4 regions of the Streptomyces sp. NPDC048650 genome follow, and region 1 is predicted to be linked to each of the others. Evidence: riboswitches for the same ligand, from Rfam matches in the RefSeq annotation. Region 1 holds a riboswitch; each other region holds the start of a gene.
The links. Region 1 has a riboswitch for cobalamin ahead of ACGFML_RS12260 (HoxN/HupN/NixA family nickel/cobalt transporter). Riboswitches for the same ligand answer to the same signal wherever they lie in the genome.
Positions count from the first base shown of each region.

Region 2: it holds a riboswitch for cobalamin, as region 1 does, so the genes downstream of both, metE (5-methyltetrahydropteroyltriglutamate--homocysteine S-methyltransferase) here and ACGFML_RS12260 (HoxN/HupN/NixA family nickel/cobalt transporter) in region 1, are expected to answer to the same signal.
Region 3: it holds a riboswitch for cobalamin, as region 1 does, so the genes downstream of both, ACGFML_RS29890 (CbtB-domain containing protein) here and ACGFML_RS12260 (HoxN/HupN/NixA family nickel/cobalt transporter) in region 1, are expected to answer to the same signal.
Region 4: it holds a riboswitch for cobalamin, as region 1 does, so the genes downstream of both, ACGFML_RS03605 (ribonucleoside-diphosphate reductase subunit alpha) here and ACGFML_RS12260 (HoxN/HupN/NixA family nickel/cobalt transporter) in region 1, are expected to answer to the same signal.

Region 1 covers NZ_JBICVM010000003.1:650,967-654,339, forward strand. The annotation lists gene ACGFML_RS12255 (VOC family protein) at 1-488, shown strand, start outside; gene ACGFML_RS12260 (HoxN/HupN/NixA family nickel/cobalt transporter) at 582-1,691, opposite strand; cobalamin riboswitch at 1,722-1,936, opposite strand; gene ACGFML_RS12265 (alpha/beta fold hydrolase) at 1,982-2,830, opposite strand; gene ACGFML_RS12270 (MarR family winged helix-turn-helix transcriptional regulator) at 2,897-3,373, opposite strand, start outside.
Region 2 covers NZ_JBICVM010000013.1:73,170-76,542, reverse strand. The annotation lists gene metE (5-methyltetrahydropteroyltriglutamate--homocysteine S-methyltransferase) at 1-1,285, opposite strand, end outside; cobalamin riboswitch at 1,447-1,675, opposite strand; gene cobF (precorrin-6A synthase (deacetylating)) at 2,008-2,829, opposite strand; gene thiI (tRNA uracil 4-sulfurtransferase ThiI) at 2,826-3,373, opposite strand, start outside.
Region 3 covers NZ_JBICVM010000013.1:80,980-84,352, reverse strand. The annotation lists gene ACGFML_RS29900 (MFS transporter) at 1-172, opposite strand, end outside; gene ACGFML_RS29895 ((2Fe-2S)-binding protein) at 346-1,083, opposite strand; cobalamin riboswitch at 1,252-1,409, shown strand; gene ACGFML_RS29890 (CbtB-domain containing protein) at 1,445-1,666, shown strand; gene ACGFML_RS29885 (CbtA family protein) at 1,688-2,446, shown strand; gene ACGFML_RS29880 (hypothetical protein) at 2,660-3,013, shown strand; partial or broken gene ACGFML_RS29875 (short-chain fatty acyl-CoA regulator family protein) at 3,106-3,373, opposite strand, start outside.
Region 4 covers NZ_JBICVM010000001.1:782,969-786,341, forward strand. The annotation lists gene ACGFML_RS03605 (ribonucleoside-diphosphate reductase subunit alpha) at 1-1,435, opposite strand, end outside; cobalamin riboswitch at 1,597-1,756, opposite strand; gene ACGFML_RS03610 (GNAT family N-acetyltransferase) at 1,849-2,349, opposite strand; gene ACGFML_RS03615 (hypothetical protein) at 2,348-2,506, shown strand; gene mctP (monocarboxylate uptake permease MctP) at 2,613-3,373, opposite strand, start outside.

The DNA.
Region 1 (3,373 bases):
GTCTCAATCACGCGGTGCTCTACATCCGCGATGTGGCGCGCTCCGTCGCCTTTTACACCGAGGCCCTCGGCCTCACGCTGGATGTCGAGATACCCGGGCGCGCCGCGTTCCTCAGCGCGCCGGATTCGCTCAATGACCACGATCTGGGGCTGTTCGCGGTGGGCGCTGACGCACCGGGTCCGGAGTCGGGCCGGGCCGGGCTCTACCACCTGGCGTGGGAGGTCGGCACGCTCGGCGAACTCGCCGCGACCGAGGCCCGGCTCGCGGCCCGCGGCGCCCTGGTAGGTGCCACGGACCACCTCGTCTCCAAGTCCCTGTACGCCAAGGACCCGGACGGCAACGAGTTCGAGGTGATGTGGCGGGTGCCGCGGGAGGATTGGCCGGGCCCGGACGAGACGCACCGGCTGCGGCCGCTCGATCTCGCGGCGGAGCTCGAGCGCTGGGGGCCCGACCTGATGACCGGTGCGGCCGCCGGCTCGGCCACCTGACGGGCGGTACGGCAGAAGCGGTGGACGGGCCCTGTGTGCCGGTTCACCGGCCGGGCGTCAGGAGCCCGACGCCGCCCGGGCGTTGCCCGGGGGTCAGGAGCCCGACGTTGCCCGCGTTGCCCAGCGCTTCTCGACCCCGGCCAGCCGCCAGTACGCCAGTGCCGCCGCCCACACCAGCACGAACAGGCCGACGATGATGAAGCCGACGTTGTCGAGGTCGAGGCCGGAAATCCAGCCGGTCACCGCGTCGTTGAGGCCGAGTTTGTCGTGCAGGACGGTGACCAGCTCGATCGTGCCGATGAGGAAGGCGACGGCGATGGACAGGCCGGTGATGGTGAGGTTGTAGTAGACCTTGCGCACCGGGTTGGAGAACGCCCACTGGTAGGCGAAGTTCATGAAGGTGCCGTCCAGGGTGTCGAAGAGGCTCATTCCGGCGGCGAACAGCAGCGGCAGGCACAGCACGGCGTACCAGGGCAGACCGGCCGCGGCGCCGCTGCCCGCCATCACCATCAGCGTGACCTCGGTCGCCGTGTCGAACCCGAGCCCGAAGAGGAAGCCCAGCGGGAACATCTGGCCCGGGCGGGAGATGGAGCGGGTGAACCGGCCCAGGACGCGATTCATGAAGCCGCGCGAATCGAGCCGCTGCTCCAGCTCGGCCTCGTCGAAGCGGCCCTCGCGCAGACCGCGGAAGACCCGCCAGATCCCGGCCAGCGCGATGAGGTTGAGGGCGGCGATGAGGTAGAGGAAGCTTCCGGACACCGTGGTGCCCACGGTGCCCAGGATCTGGTGGGTGCGGGACCGATCGTTGAGCAGGGTGCCCGCGAGCTGGGCGCCGCCCGCGACCAGGGCGGCCATCGCGACGACCACGCTGGAGTGGCCGAGGGCGAACCAGAAGCCCACCGAGACCGGCCGCTTGCCGTCGGCCATCAGCTTGCGGGTGGTGTTGTCGATGGCCGCGATGTGGTCCGCGTCGAAGGCGTGCCGCATGCCGAGGGTGTAGGCGGTGATGCCGAGCCCCACGCCGAAGACCTGGCTCCCCACGGTGTAGCGGTGCGGGACCACGAGAAGGAAGAGCACGCCGAAGGCGACGACGTGCAGCCCGGCTATGACGGCGATCAGGCCCGCCGTGCGGACGGTGTCCTGCCGGCGCCAGCGGAACGCGGCGGGGGCAGGGGTCGTCGGGGTATCGGTGGACAGGGCCATCCGTCGGTCACGCTCCAGCACCTCGTGGATCAGTTCGTGAGATGCCGTGGCCGGTCTCCTGGCTTACGGGTGCACGCATCCGCTCCCGCCTTCCCGGCCGCGGGCTGCGGTCAGTGGCGCCGTATGCGCTCACGCGCGTACGGAAGGAACGGAGACTTCCCGATCACAGTGGCGAGGGCCGCTCCGGTCTGGGACCACAAGGTCCGTCACCGGTCTTCCCGAACACCACGGCACAGCCACTCTAACCGCCGACCCCGAACGTCACCGACGGCCCCTTGGCGGCCGGACCCTCAGCGCGGCAAGGCCGACAGGAAGGCCCGCAGTTCGCGGTCGAAGAGCACGGTGTTCTCCAGGTTGACCATGTGGGCGGCGGCCGGTATCCGGATCCGGCGGGCGCCGGGGACGGCGAGGGTGATCGCGTGGGCGTTGGCGGCGATGTCCGTGCTGTCGAGGTCACCGTCGAACACGATCGTCGGCACCCGTATCTCGGACAGCCGGCCGGCGGCGCCGACTTCGACCGGCATACCGGCACCCATGCCGTCGGCGTGGACCTCGACCGTCGCCGCGGCCGAGGCGCGCATCCGCTCGCGCAGCCCGGGATGGACATCGGACGGTCCGCGGTGCGGGCCGTCCACCCACATCCGCAGGAAGTGCTCGACATACCGCTCCATGCCGTCCGGTGCGCCGATCGCCGCCACCTGTGCGCCGATGTGCTCCAGGATGAACGGGTCGGTGAAGGCGCGGCCGCTGATCCCGGGGGAGGCGAGCGCCAGGGCGCCGACCCGCTCGGGGTGGGCGACGGCGGTGTCGAGGGCCACCCGGGCGCCGTGCGAAAGGCCGACGAGGACGGCGCTCGGCACATCCAGGGCGTCGAGGAGGGCGCAGAGATCGTCGTGGTTGGCCCAGTCCCCGGCCACGGTGGAGGACAGGCCGTGGCCGCGGGAGTCGTACCGGATCACGCGGTGGCCGGAGCCCACCAGCCAGGAGAACTGCTCGTCCCACATGCGCTGGTCGAGCACACCGCCGTGCAGCAGCACCACCGCCGGGCCCTCGCCGGCCGTCTCGTAGAACAGCTCGCCATCCCTGACCGGCACGGTGCCGTTGTCGAGTTCGGTCCAGGCGCTGTACGGGTGGGTCATGCTGCGTGCACTTCCTTGTGTGGGCGGGGACGGGGAGCGGGCCGTCCCCGGCGTGGGCCGGTGGGGTTATTCGGGTTGGTTGTCCTTGTTGTCGAGATCCTCTGGGGCAACGTGCGAGCCGTCCGCCAGGTGCCGGAATTCCTCGCCGAGTCGGTCGAGTACGCGCAGCGTCGTCGAGATGTCGTCCGCGGACAGGTCGGTCAGTCCGCGGCGGAGTTCGCCGGCCTCGGACTCCTGGATTCCGCGCATCACCTCACCGCCCTCGGCGGTGAGTCGGATCAGCGAGGAGCGGCGGTGTGCGGGGTTGGGTGCCGTCACGACCAGGCCCAGCTCCGAAGCGTGGTTCACCCAGCGCTGTACCGGTTGTCGGTCGAGGCCCAGTGAGCGGGCCAACTGCGGCACCGTCCGCGGGCCTTGGCTGCGCAGCGCGTCGAGCAGCGCGTGCTCGCCGGCGGTCATGCCCGTGCCCTCCAGCTCCCGCTCCACCGCGCGCACGATCGTGCGGTGCAGGGGCCACAGGCGCCGTATGACGTCGTACAGCAG
Region 2 (3,373 bases), on a different contig from region 1:
CGCGCGCGGCGTACGGCGCCGAGCGGCGGCCGTCGGCGTCGGTGACGGCGGCGGCACGGGCACGCACGGCCGGGTCGTGGGTGAGGGCGGAATTCGCCCGGGAGGCCAGGTCGGCGCGGTTCGCGGCGAGTTCGGTGGCGATGGTGTCGGTGCCCTGTGCCAGGCCCCGTGCCAGGGTCACCAGCTCCGCGGTCTTCTGCTTGGCGAAGGCCAGCCAGCGGACGATCTGCGGGTCGATGTCGCGTTCGGCGGTGGCGTCCAGCGGCACGTGCAGGAGAGAGCAGGACGCGGCCACGTCGACCCGGTCGGCGAGGCCGAGCAGGGTGCCGAGGGTGGACAGCGACTTCTCCAGATCGTTGATCCAGATGTTGCGGCCGTTGACCACGCCCGCGACCAGGCGCTTGCCCGGCAGACCGCCGGCGGCCGCCAGCGCGTCGAGGTTGGCTGCGGCCGCGTCGGTGAAGTCGAGCGCCAGACCGTCCACCGGAGCCTTGGCCAGGACGGGCAGGGCGTCGCCGAGCCGGTCGAAGTACGAGGCGACCAGAAGCTTCGGACGGTCGGTGAGGGAACCCAGCTCGCGGTAGGCGCGTGCGGCGGCGTTCAGCTCGGCCGGGGTGCGGTCCTGGACGAGGGCGGGCTCGTCGAGCTGCACCCACTCGGCGCCGGCGGCGCGCAGATCGGCGAGGACCTCGGCGTAGACCGGCAGCAGCCGGTCCAGCAGCGTCAGGGGCTCGAAGTCGGCAGCCACGCCCGGGGCGGGCTTGGACAGCAGGAGATAGGTGAGGGGCCCGACGAGAACCGGCCGCGCGGTGAGACCGACCGCGAGGGCTTCCTTGAGCTCGGCGACCTGCTTGGTGGAGTCGGCGGTGAAGACGGTGTCCGGCCCCAACTCCGGCACCAGGTAGTGGTAGTTGGTGTCGAACCACTTCGTCATCTCCAGCGGCGCCACGTCCTGCGTGCCGCGCGCCATGGCGAAGTAGCCGTCGAGCGCGTCGGCCGAGACGGCGGCGCGGTGACGGTCCGGGACAGCACCGACCATGACGCTGGTGTCCAGCACGTGGTCGTAGTACGAGAAGTCACCTGTGGGCACCTCGTGGATGCCGGCGTCGGCCAGCTCCTGCCAGTGGGAATGGCGCAGGGTGCGGGCGGTCTCCTTGAGGGCTTCGGCGGTGACCTTGCCCTTCCAATAGCCCTCGATTGCCTTCTTCAGTTCCCGGTGCTGTCCCTGGCGGGGGTAGCCGTACACGGTGGCCCGTGCTGCCGCGGCTGCGGACTTCGCTGTCACGGAACTCTCCTTCGCGGATGTGCCTGCAAGCCCCGGCGACGGGACGAGGAACGCGAAGCGGTGACGGACCGGACGGAACCACGGTGCGTTCGCGACGCACGTGTCCGCCTGGTATGTACGCCGACCCGCCCTCGAGGTCACCGGGATCTCCGTCCACGCATGGGCGTGCACGGGCAACGGGCAGGTCTTCGGACTCGCGGGCGCGCCTGCCGGAATCCTCCGGCGGGCACCTACTGGCCGTCGCTTCCCGGATCCGCGGCTCGGATCCAGTGCGTATGACGGCGGTCGTTCCCACTCACCGCTGCGGGGCAGTCCCGGATTCTCACCGGGTTCCCTCTTACGACGCGGCCCGTCTGGCGGACGGGGCGAACCAATTGCCCACCCAGCCTAGAGCGTGGCCCTCGTATCGGGTGCCTTTGCTCACATGTCGGACTGTGAGATGAGCCACCGGCGGGGTGCGGTTTCAGGGCGCGGCGGCGATGTCGGCGCGCACGCCGTCGTCGGTGGGCGGTCCCGCGGTGCGTCGGACGGCGAGCGGTGCGTCGGCTGTCACATGGCCGGAAATGGCCCTGCTGACCAGATGGCGGCCAGACGGTGGCCGGACGAGGCGCTCGCCGCCCAACGCAAGAGCACGGGCTTCGGTCACCGTCGACGCGCAACGGGCCCATCCGGCCGTGGGCGACGTACACCGGCGTGCAACAGCGGGACGCGCGGGCGGGGTTCTAGCCTCCGCGCACGGGAGACACGGCATCTGCCGGCGGCTCCGGGTCATCCGCCCGCAGCAGGCAGGCATCCATGATCCAGCCGTGACGCTCCCGGGCCGCGGCACGCAACTCCAGTACCCGGTCGGCGACTTCGGCCAACGGTCCGGAGACGAGCAGCTCCTCGGGTGTGCCGACGTAGGCGCCCCAGTACACCCACCAGCCCTCCTCCTGGTGGACGGTGAGTGCCGCACCGACATCGAGCATCACGGCGACGTCCTCGCCCTCGGCGAGCCCGGACCCGGCAACGTGCCGACCGGGTGCGATCCGGACCGGGCGGCCGAGCCGGGTCAGTGTCGTACGGTGCCGGGCGGCCAGCACCGAGAGGCTGCTCACCCCGGGAATCACGTCGTAGGTGAAGGACACCGCACCGCGGCCGACGACCTCTTCCAGCGTGTCGATCGTGCTGTCGTAGAGAGCGGGGTCACCCCACACCAGGAAGGCGCCGGTCCCGCCCGGCGCCAGCTCGTCCCGGATGAGGCGCTCGTACAGGGCGGCGCGGCGGTGGCGCCAGTCGACGACCTGCGCCTGATAGCCGGCCGGGCTCGCGGGGGAGCGATCGCGGCGCGGGTCCGCGGCCTCGACCACCCGGTGCCCGGGACCGGCGTGCTCGGCCACCAGATTCCTGCGCAGCCGGGTCAGCTCGGATGCCTGTGCGCCCTTGTCCAGGAGGAAGAACACCTCGCAGTCCCGCATGGCCCGGACGGCGGCCAGCGTCACATGATCGGGATCCCCTGCGCCGATCCCGATCACCAAGATCCGCCGCCGGCCGTCTCCGGTCATGAGGACACCGTCCCGGACGGCGCCGTCGCACACGCGGCCGGAACGGGGCGGCTGGGCGTGGGGCCCCCGTCCGGGCCGTCCGCTTCGGCCTCCCCCTCCCCGCCGGTCTCTCCCGGGTACATGATCTGGACGTCACGCAGCAGACCGTTCACCAGGTCGTCCAGGTCGAGTCGCTTCTCCACCGAGTGAAGGTGCGTCAGCCCGGCCCGGAGGGCGACGCGGGGCGGGGCGAGGAGCTTGCAGCAGTCCTCGTCCGGCAGCACGGAGATCTCCGCGGTGCCGATGGACCGGGCCTCGTCGATGATCTCCTGCTTCTCCCAGCCGACCAGCGGCCGCAGCACCGGCAGGGTGGCGGCCTCGTCGACGGCGGCCATGTTCGCCAGGGTCTGGCTGGCCACCTGCCCCAGACTGTCACCGGTCACCAGGGCCTCCGCTCGGGTCCGGCCCGCCAATGCGGAAGCGGCGCGGACCATCAGCCGTCGCTGCGCGACGACCTGAAGCCTGCCGGCACCCGCGATGGCCAGTTGCTTCTGCGCGTGGCCGA
Region 3 (3,373 bases), on a different contig from region 1:
CCACGGCCCGTCCTGCGGCAGCCAGCGCCGCCACCTGGGTCGGCCCGGAGTGCAGCACGAGGATCGCGATCAGGGGGAACGCGCCGAAGCCGAGCCCTGTGCCGTACGAGCTGACCGCAAACGCCGCCCACAACCACCCGAACCGCCGCCCCAGCGCCCGCCTGCCCGTCATGCCCCACACGCCTCTCGCCGGTCTGAACAACCACACACGCCCTCCGGCATCAAAGCGAGGAGGAGATGGCGAGAGCAAACAACCGATCAGCCGGCGTGCACAACCATTCGTTGCGCACATCCCCTCCTCGGCTGCACGGATCGCCCACCACCCGGTTCGGCGGGGCCGGCGCGCTATCGCCCGGTCCGCCTCAGCACGCAGTCCCCGCACAGCCCGCCACCTGGCACGCGGTAGTACAGGCAGCAACTGCGTCGTGAGAATTCAGGGACGGCGGGATCCAGGGTTCCGCAGTCGCGCAGCGGCGCGTCGTCGAGGAGGGACGCCGTCAGTGCCACGGCTCGTTCCGCCGCTTCCCGATGGCCGGTCCGGCGGCACCAGTCGTGCAGTACGCGGAGGGTGCCGACCAGCGCCGAGGCGGCATTGCCCCACAGCACTCGGGGGGAGATCGGGGACACGGCGCTGATGGCCTGCTGCAGCGGCACCAGGTGACTCTGCAGAACGGCTGCTCGTAGTCGGTCCGTGAGATCTTCCTCGGAGGCCGACGGCAGGGGGGACGGGGCGGGAAGCCAGAGTTCGTCGGGTGTGCTCCGTTCCGGATGCCACCACAAGGCGTCGCCGCCAAGATCGGGGACGCGTCCGGCCAGCACCGCGGGTGCGAAGGCGATCGACCACAGGCGCCCGGCGAGTCCCTGGTGGACGAGGGACGCGGCGACCCGCCGCTCTGCCGTGCCGAGCCGCGTGGCCACCGTCTCCAGGCGGTTGCGCAGTGCCGGTGAGCCGCCCTCTCGGTAGAGCTCCGCCAGGGGGAGAAAGCCCTGGTCGCGCGGTGCTCCGGCATGGGTCCGTACGGAGAAGAAGGGGCCCACGGCGGCGGCGCGGCCGAGCGTTGCGGCCATCGGCTCCTGCGGCACCGGTTCTCCTCGGTTCGGGCTGAGTGGTCCGGGCCGGATCGTAACCGTCACGGTCGGTCCGCGTTCCGGTCCGGGGGCCCCGGCAGGCATCGTCCCCGGTGTTCCATGTCGCCGTGGGGTACCGGGCCACCGGCGGACGAGGGAGATCACGCCAGGTGGCCGGTCTTGGCCGGGCACCGGGGACGCGGTACCGTTCATCCGATATTGACGACGGCAAGTCGGAAGCCGGTGAGAATCCGGAACGGTCGCGCCACTGTGTACGAGGCACCGCAGCTCGCTGGGGTACCTCGTGAGTCAGACCCGTAGCCGTCGTCATGTGCACCACCGAGATGGGACGCGAACTCCCAGAGGAGGTCCTGCCATGGCGCAGACCGTCGCTCAGCCGACAGCCACCAACCCCGTCGTCCCCGGCAAGCTACCGCTCAAGGCGATAGCCCCCTGGGCGGCCTTCTTCGGCATCCTGATGCTCGTCCTGCTCTACTTCGTCGGCGCCGAGCAGGGCGCCACCTCCGTGGTCAGTGGCGCGGAGGTGCACGAGTGGGTGCACGACGGACGCCACCTGCTCGGCTTCCCCTGCCACTGACCCGAGGGACGCCGCACACTCATGAATTCCGCAACGGTAAGAAACCTGCTCGTTCGGGGCATGCTCGCCGGCCTTGGGGCCGGCGTGCTCGCCCTGATCGTCGCCTACTTCCTCGGTGAGCCGAACGTCGACGGCGCCATCGGCTTCGAGGAGGCCCACGCCCCGGCACACGAGCACGAGGTCGAGCTCGTCTCCCGCGCTCTGCAGTCCACCGCCGGTCTCGCGACCGGCGTCCTGGTCTACGGGATCGCATTCGGCGGCATCGCCGCCCTCGCCTACTGCTTCGCGCTCGGCCGCGTCGGCCGCTTCACCCCGCGCGCCACCGCGCTGCTGCTGTCCGGCAGCGCGTTGCTCGCCGTGTACGTCGTGCCGTTCCTGAAGTACCCGGCCAACCCGCCGTCGGTCGGTGACCCCGACACCATCGGCAAGCGCACGACCCTGTACTTCCTGATGATGCTGCTCAGCGTGCTCCTCGCGATCGGCGCCACCATCCTCGGCAAGCGGCTCGCCCCGCAGCTGGGCACCTGGTACGCCACGGTCGTCGCGGTGGCCGCCTTCGTCCTCGTGATCGGGCTGGCGTACGCCTTCCTGCCGGTCGTCAACGAGGTGCCGAAGGACTTCCCCGCGATGCTGCTGTGGCGCTTCCGTATCTCCGCTCTCGCCATTCAACTCACCCTGTGGGGCGGGTTCGGCCTGGTCTTCGGTGAGCTGGCCGAGCGGTTGCTGAACCCGAAGCCCGCGACCGCCACGTCCGAGCAGGCAGTTCGAGCCGCGAACTGATTCCTTCAGGACAAAGCCAGGACACGAGAGGGCCCTTCGGAACCATCCGAGGGCCCTCTCGCGTTCTCCGGACACCGACGACTCGGATCACCGACATGACACGACGAGCAGGCTGTGTCGAACTGCCGGCCCAAGCCCGCCCGCCGGACGAGTCCAGCCGATCGGGTCGGTCGAGAGAGCACGACAACGGGGGGCGACGAGCGGAGAATCCCAGTGGCCAGACATCCCCAGCCGCGCCGCATCACCCTCGGCGGCCGCGAGGCGGTCGCCCTGACCCTGCAGGAGTACGAACAGCTGATTGCCAGCCGCCGCCAGATCGGTGGCCAGAGCGCGCGCATCCGGGTACTCGCCCAGCAGGTCAAACGGGACGAGAGGCTCATCGCGGAGCTCACGGCTCTGGTCGGCGGCCCCATGACCGCCTCCCCCGAGCCGGATGGCGCCGTCGGGCATCAGGAAGCGCCGGCCTGCCGTCTCCATGCCGGAACGGCCGACGAGAGCGACCCTGAATGCCTGCGCTGTGCGATCACGGCGCTGCTGCGCCGCCGTCACCAGGACGAGATGCCCTGAACACCGGCATCAGAGTGCCAGAACGCATTCTCGGTGCGCCCGGCGCTTGCACCGCCCCGGGCCCGTACTCCTTCCGGCTCCCCTGCGGCGCCTCACCTGTCGCTGCCCGACGTGTCCACCGGGTAGGGGACGTAGGTACGCCGGTCGGGGTCGACGGCCGGCCGGCGGCCACCGGCCGGCGGCCGGGCGCGCTGGGCGCAGTCCCGGCGCTCGCAGATGCGGCAGCCCAGGCCGATCGAAGTCGCCGCCCGAGGGTCGTCCAGGGCGACGCCCTCCGCGTAGACCGGGCGATGCGCGTGGCGCAGTTCGCACCCCAGGGCGACGGTGAACTCGGCGCGTGGCGCGTGGTGCCCTGCTCCG
Region 4 (3,373 bases), on a different contig from region 1:
GCGCGGCGAGGTTCACCGATCCGAGGTTGCAGACGGCGGTCTCCCCGTCGTTCGTCACCTCCAGGATCTCGGTGCACAGGTTGGAGGAGTGCACGACCTTGCCGGGCTCGGCGGTCTGGTTGGCGGTGCGGTTGGCGGCGTCCTTGAACGTCATCCAGCCGTTGCCGGTCTGCGCCAGGGTGCGCATCATGCGGGAGTACAGCACCCGCGCCGGAATCTGCTTGAGCGCACGGCCGTCGGCCTCGGCCCTGCGGTACGCGGCGTCGAACTCCTCGCCCCACAGGTCCACCAGCTCCGGGGTGTCGGAGGGCGAGAACAGCGACCAGTCGGCGTCCGCCTCCACGCGGCGCATGAACTCGTCCGGGATCCAGTGGGCGATGTTCAGGTTGTGCGTCCGGCGGGCCTCCTCACCGGTGTTGTCGCGCAACTCGAGGAACTCCTCGATGTCCGCGTGCCAGGTCTCCAGGTAGACACAGGCGGCACCCTTGCGCCGGCCGCCCTGGTTGACGGCCGCGACCGAGGCGTCCAGCGTGCGCAGGAACGGCACGATGCCGTTGGAGTGCCCGTTGGTGCCGCGGATCAGCGAACCCCGGGCGCGGATACGGGAGTACGACAGGCCGATGCCGCCCGCGTGCTTCGACAGCCGGGCGACCTGGTGGTACCGGTCGTAGATCGAGTCCAGCTCGTCCAGCGGCGAGTCCAGCAGATAGCAGGAGGACATCTGCGGGTGGCGGGTGCCGGAGTTGAAGAGGGTCGGGGACGAGGGCAGGTAGGAGAGCGTGCTGGTCAGCCGGTACAGCTCGGCGACATCGGCCAGCGCCCGCTCGGAGTGGTCCTCGGCGAGGCCGCAGGCCACCCGGAGCAGGAAGTGCTGGGGCGTCTCGATGACCTGCCGGGTGAGGGGGTGCCGCAGGAGGTAGCGGGAGTGCAGGGTGCGCAGCCCGAAGTAGCCGAACCGGTCGTCGGCGCCGTCCGCCAGGGCCTTGTCCACGAGCCCGTTCAGCCGGTCCGCGTGCGTGCGGACGAACTCCGCGGTCCCGTCGGCGATCAGGCCCTCGCGGTGGCCGGTCGCGACCGAGGCGGAGAAGCCGGTGGCGCCCTGGCCGGCGGCCTCCTCGGCGATGGCGAGGGTGAGCAGTCGCGCGGCGAGCCGGGAGTACTGCGGCTCGTCACCGATCAGTCCGGCCGCGGCCTCGATGGCCAGCGAGCGCAACTCGGCCTCGTCCGAGCCCGGGTGCCGGCCGCGCAGCGCGGCGGCGGCCACCTTTCCGGGGTCGGTCGCGGTCAGGTCCGCGGTCAGCTCGGTCAGGGTGCGCAGCAGGGCGACGCCCGGTGCGTCCGTCCCCGGCGTGCCGTTCGCGGAAGCGCCGGGTGCGGCCACCACGGGCGGCACGACCTCGGCGTCTGACGCGGGCTCCGTTGGCGCGATGGTCACGTGATGCTCTCCCTCACTCGGCGGGGGCCGGGAGGGCGGCGGCGCGACGGGCGCACGCGGGCATGCCGCACCCCCGTACGGGCAGGGGTGCGCGGGCACACCGCGCGGCGTCCACCGGCCCAACCCTCGGGGCCCGGACGTAGCGACGTCCGCACCGATGGCGGTGCGGGCGTACTGTCGGCAGGTCCTCGGACTTTCTGGACGCGCGAGCTGGCCGTAAGGCAACCTGGGCGCGCTCGTACACCGTTGCGGGACAGTTCCGGATTCCCACCGGATTTCCCTGCGGCGACAGCGAGACGAGCATACATCTTGTGCTGCTCCCCGCACGCACCCCCACATCTTGTGTCGTCGCCGGATTGTATTCCCACAGACGTGCGAACGCCGCCGGGGCGCGGGAGGGCCCTGGAAGCCGCTCAGTCGAGCTCGCGGACGAAGGCCCAGAGTGTGATGTCCGGCACCGGATCCCAGTCCCGCTCCCCGGCGCGGAGGAAGCCCAGGCGGCGATAGAGCCGGTGGGCGGGCAGCAGATGCCGCTGGCTGGAGAGCACCATCGCCCGCAGCCCGAGCCTCCGTGCACGCTCCAGGCAAGCCCTCACCAGTGCCGCCCCGACGCCCCGCCCGCGCCCCTCGGCCCGCACCGCCAGCATCCGGAACTCGCCCTCCCCGGGGCCCGCCAGATCCGCGTACGGACTGCCGTACGCGGCGAAGGTGACCGCGCCCAGCAGCGCCCCGTCCGCCGCCTCGGCCACCAGCACCTCGGCGTGCTCCGCGCGGTGCGCGACCTTCCGCAGCTCGGCCGCGTAGGGGTCGTCCTCCCCGAACACCAGCAGCCCGTCGGCCAGATAGACCTGCATCAAGAGGTCACCGACGGCGGTGAATTCGGCCTGCCGGGCGGGCCTGATCGTGATGTCCATGCGGTGCAGTGTGGCTGTCGGTGGCCCCGCGTTCAGTGAACCCGACGCCGGCCGCTACGAGAACGTCCACACCGTTCCCTACGGCACATCGCTCGCCCTGCCGGAGCCGGTCGGCATCACGCTCGACACCGAGCCGCTGAAGGACCGGGTGAGCTGACCGCCCGCCCCGCCACGCGAACGGGCCGCCGCGTCCCCGAGGGATGCGGCGGCCCGAAGGCGGCAGTGGTGCGGTGCCCGGCGGTCGTTCGGTGCCGGGCGGCGGCTCAGTGCCCGGCCGGTGCCTCCGCGGTGGCCGGCGGCAGGTCCGGGGTGACGCCCTTGTCGCCGACGTCCGCGGTGTAGTCCGCGGGGCTGGTCTCGTCGACGCCGTCCGGTGCCTTCACGGCCTTCAGGACGAAGGTCAGCACGACCGAGACCACGACGTTCAGCACGAACGCGGTCAGGCCGATGTAGCCGATCTCGCCGATGCCGGGGATCGCCTTGCTGGAGCCGCCGAAGTGGGCCTGGGTGGGGCTCGCCACGCCGTAGGCCGCGAGGGTGCCGTAGAGCATGCCGACGGCCCAGCCGGCCAGCAGGGCCCAGCGGTGGAACCAGCGGGTGAACAGGCCGCCGACCAGGGAGGGCATGGTCTGCAGGATCCAGATGCCGCCCAGCAGCTGGAAGTTGATGGCGACGGTCTTGTCCATGGTGAGGACGAAGACGAGCGCGCCCACCTTCACCAGCAGCGAGACCAGCTTGGCGACCTTGTGCTCCTGCGCCGCGGTCGCGTCCGGCTTGAGGAAGTCCTTGTAGACATTGCGGGTGAAGAGGTTGGCCGCGGCGATGGACATGATGGCGGCCGGTACGAGCGCGCCGATGCCGATCGCGGCGAAGGCGACGCCGGAGAACCAGCTCGGGAACATGTCCTCGAACAGCTGCGGAATGGCCAGCTGAGGGTTGCCCTTGATGTCCGTGCCGGCCTTGATCGCCATGAAGCCGAGCAGTGCCAGGAGCCCCAGCATCAGCGAGTACAGCGGCAGGATGG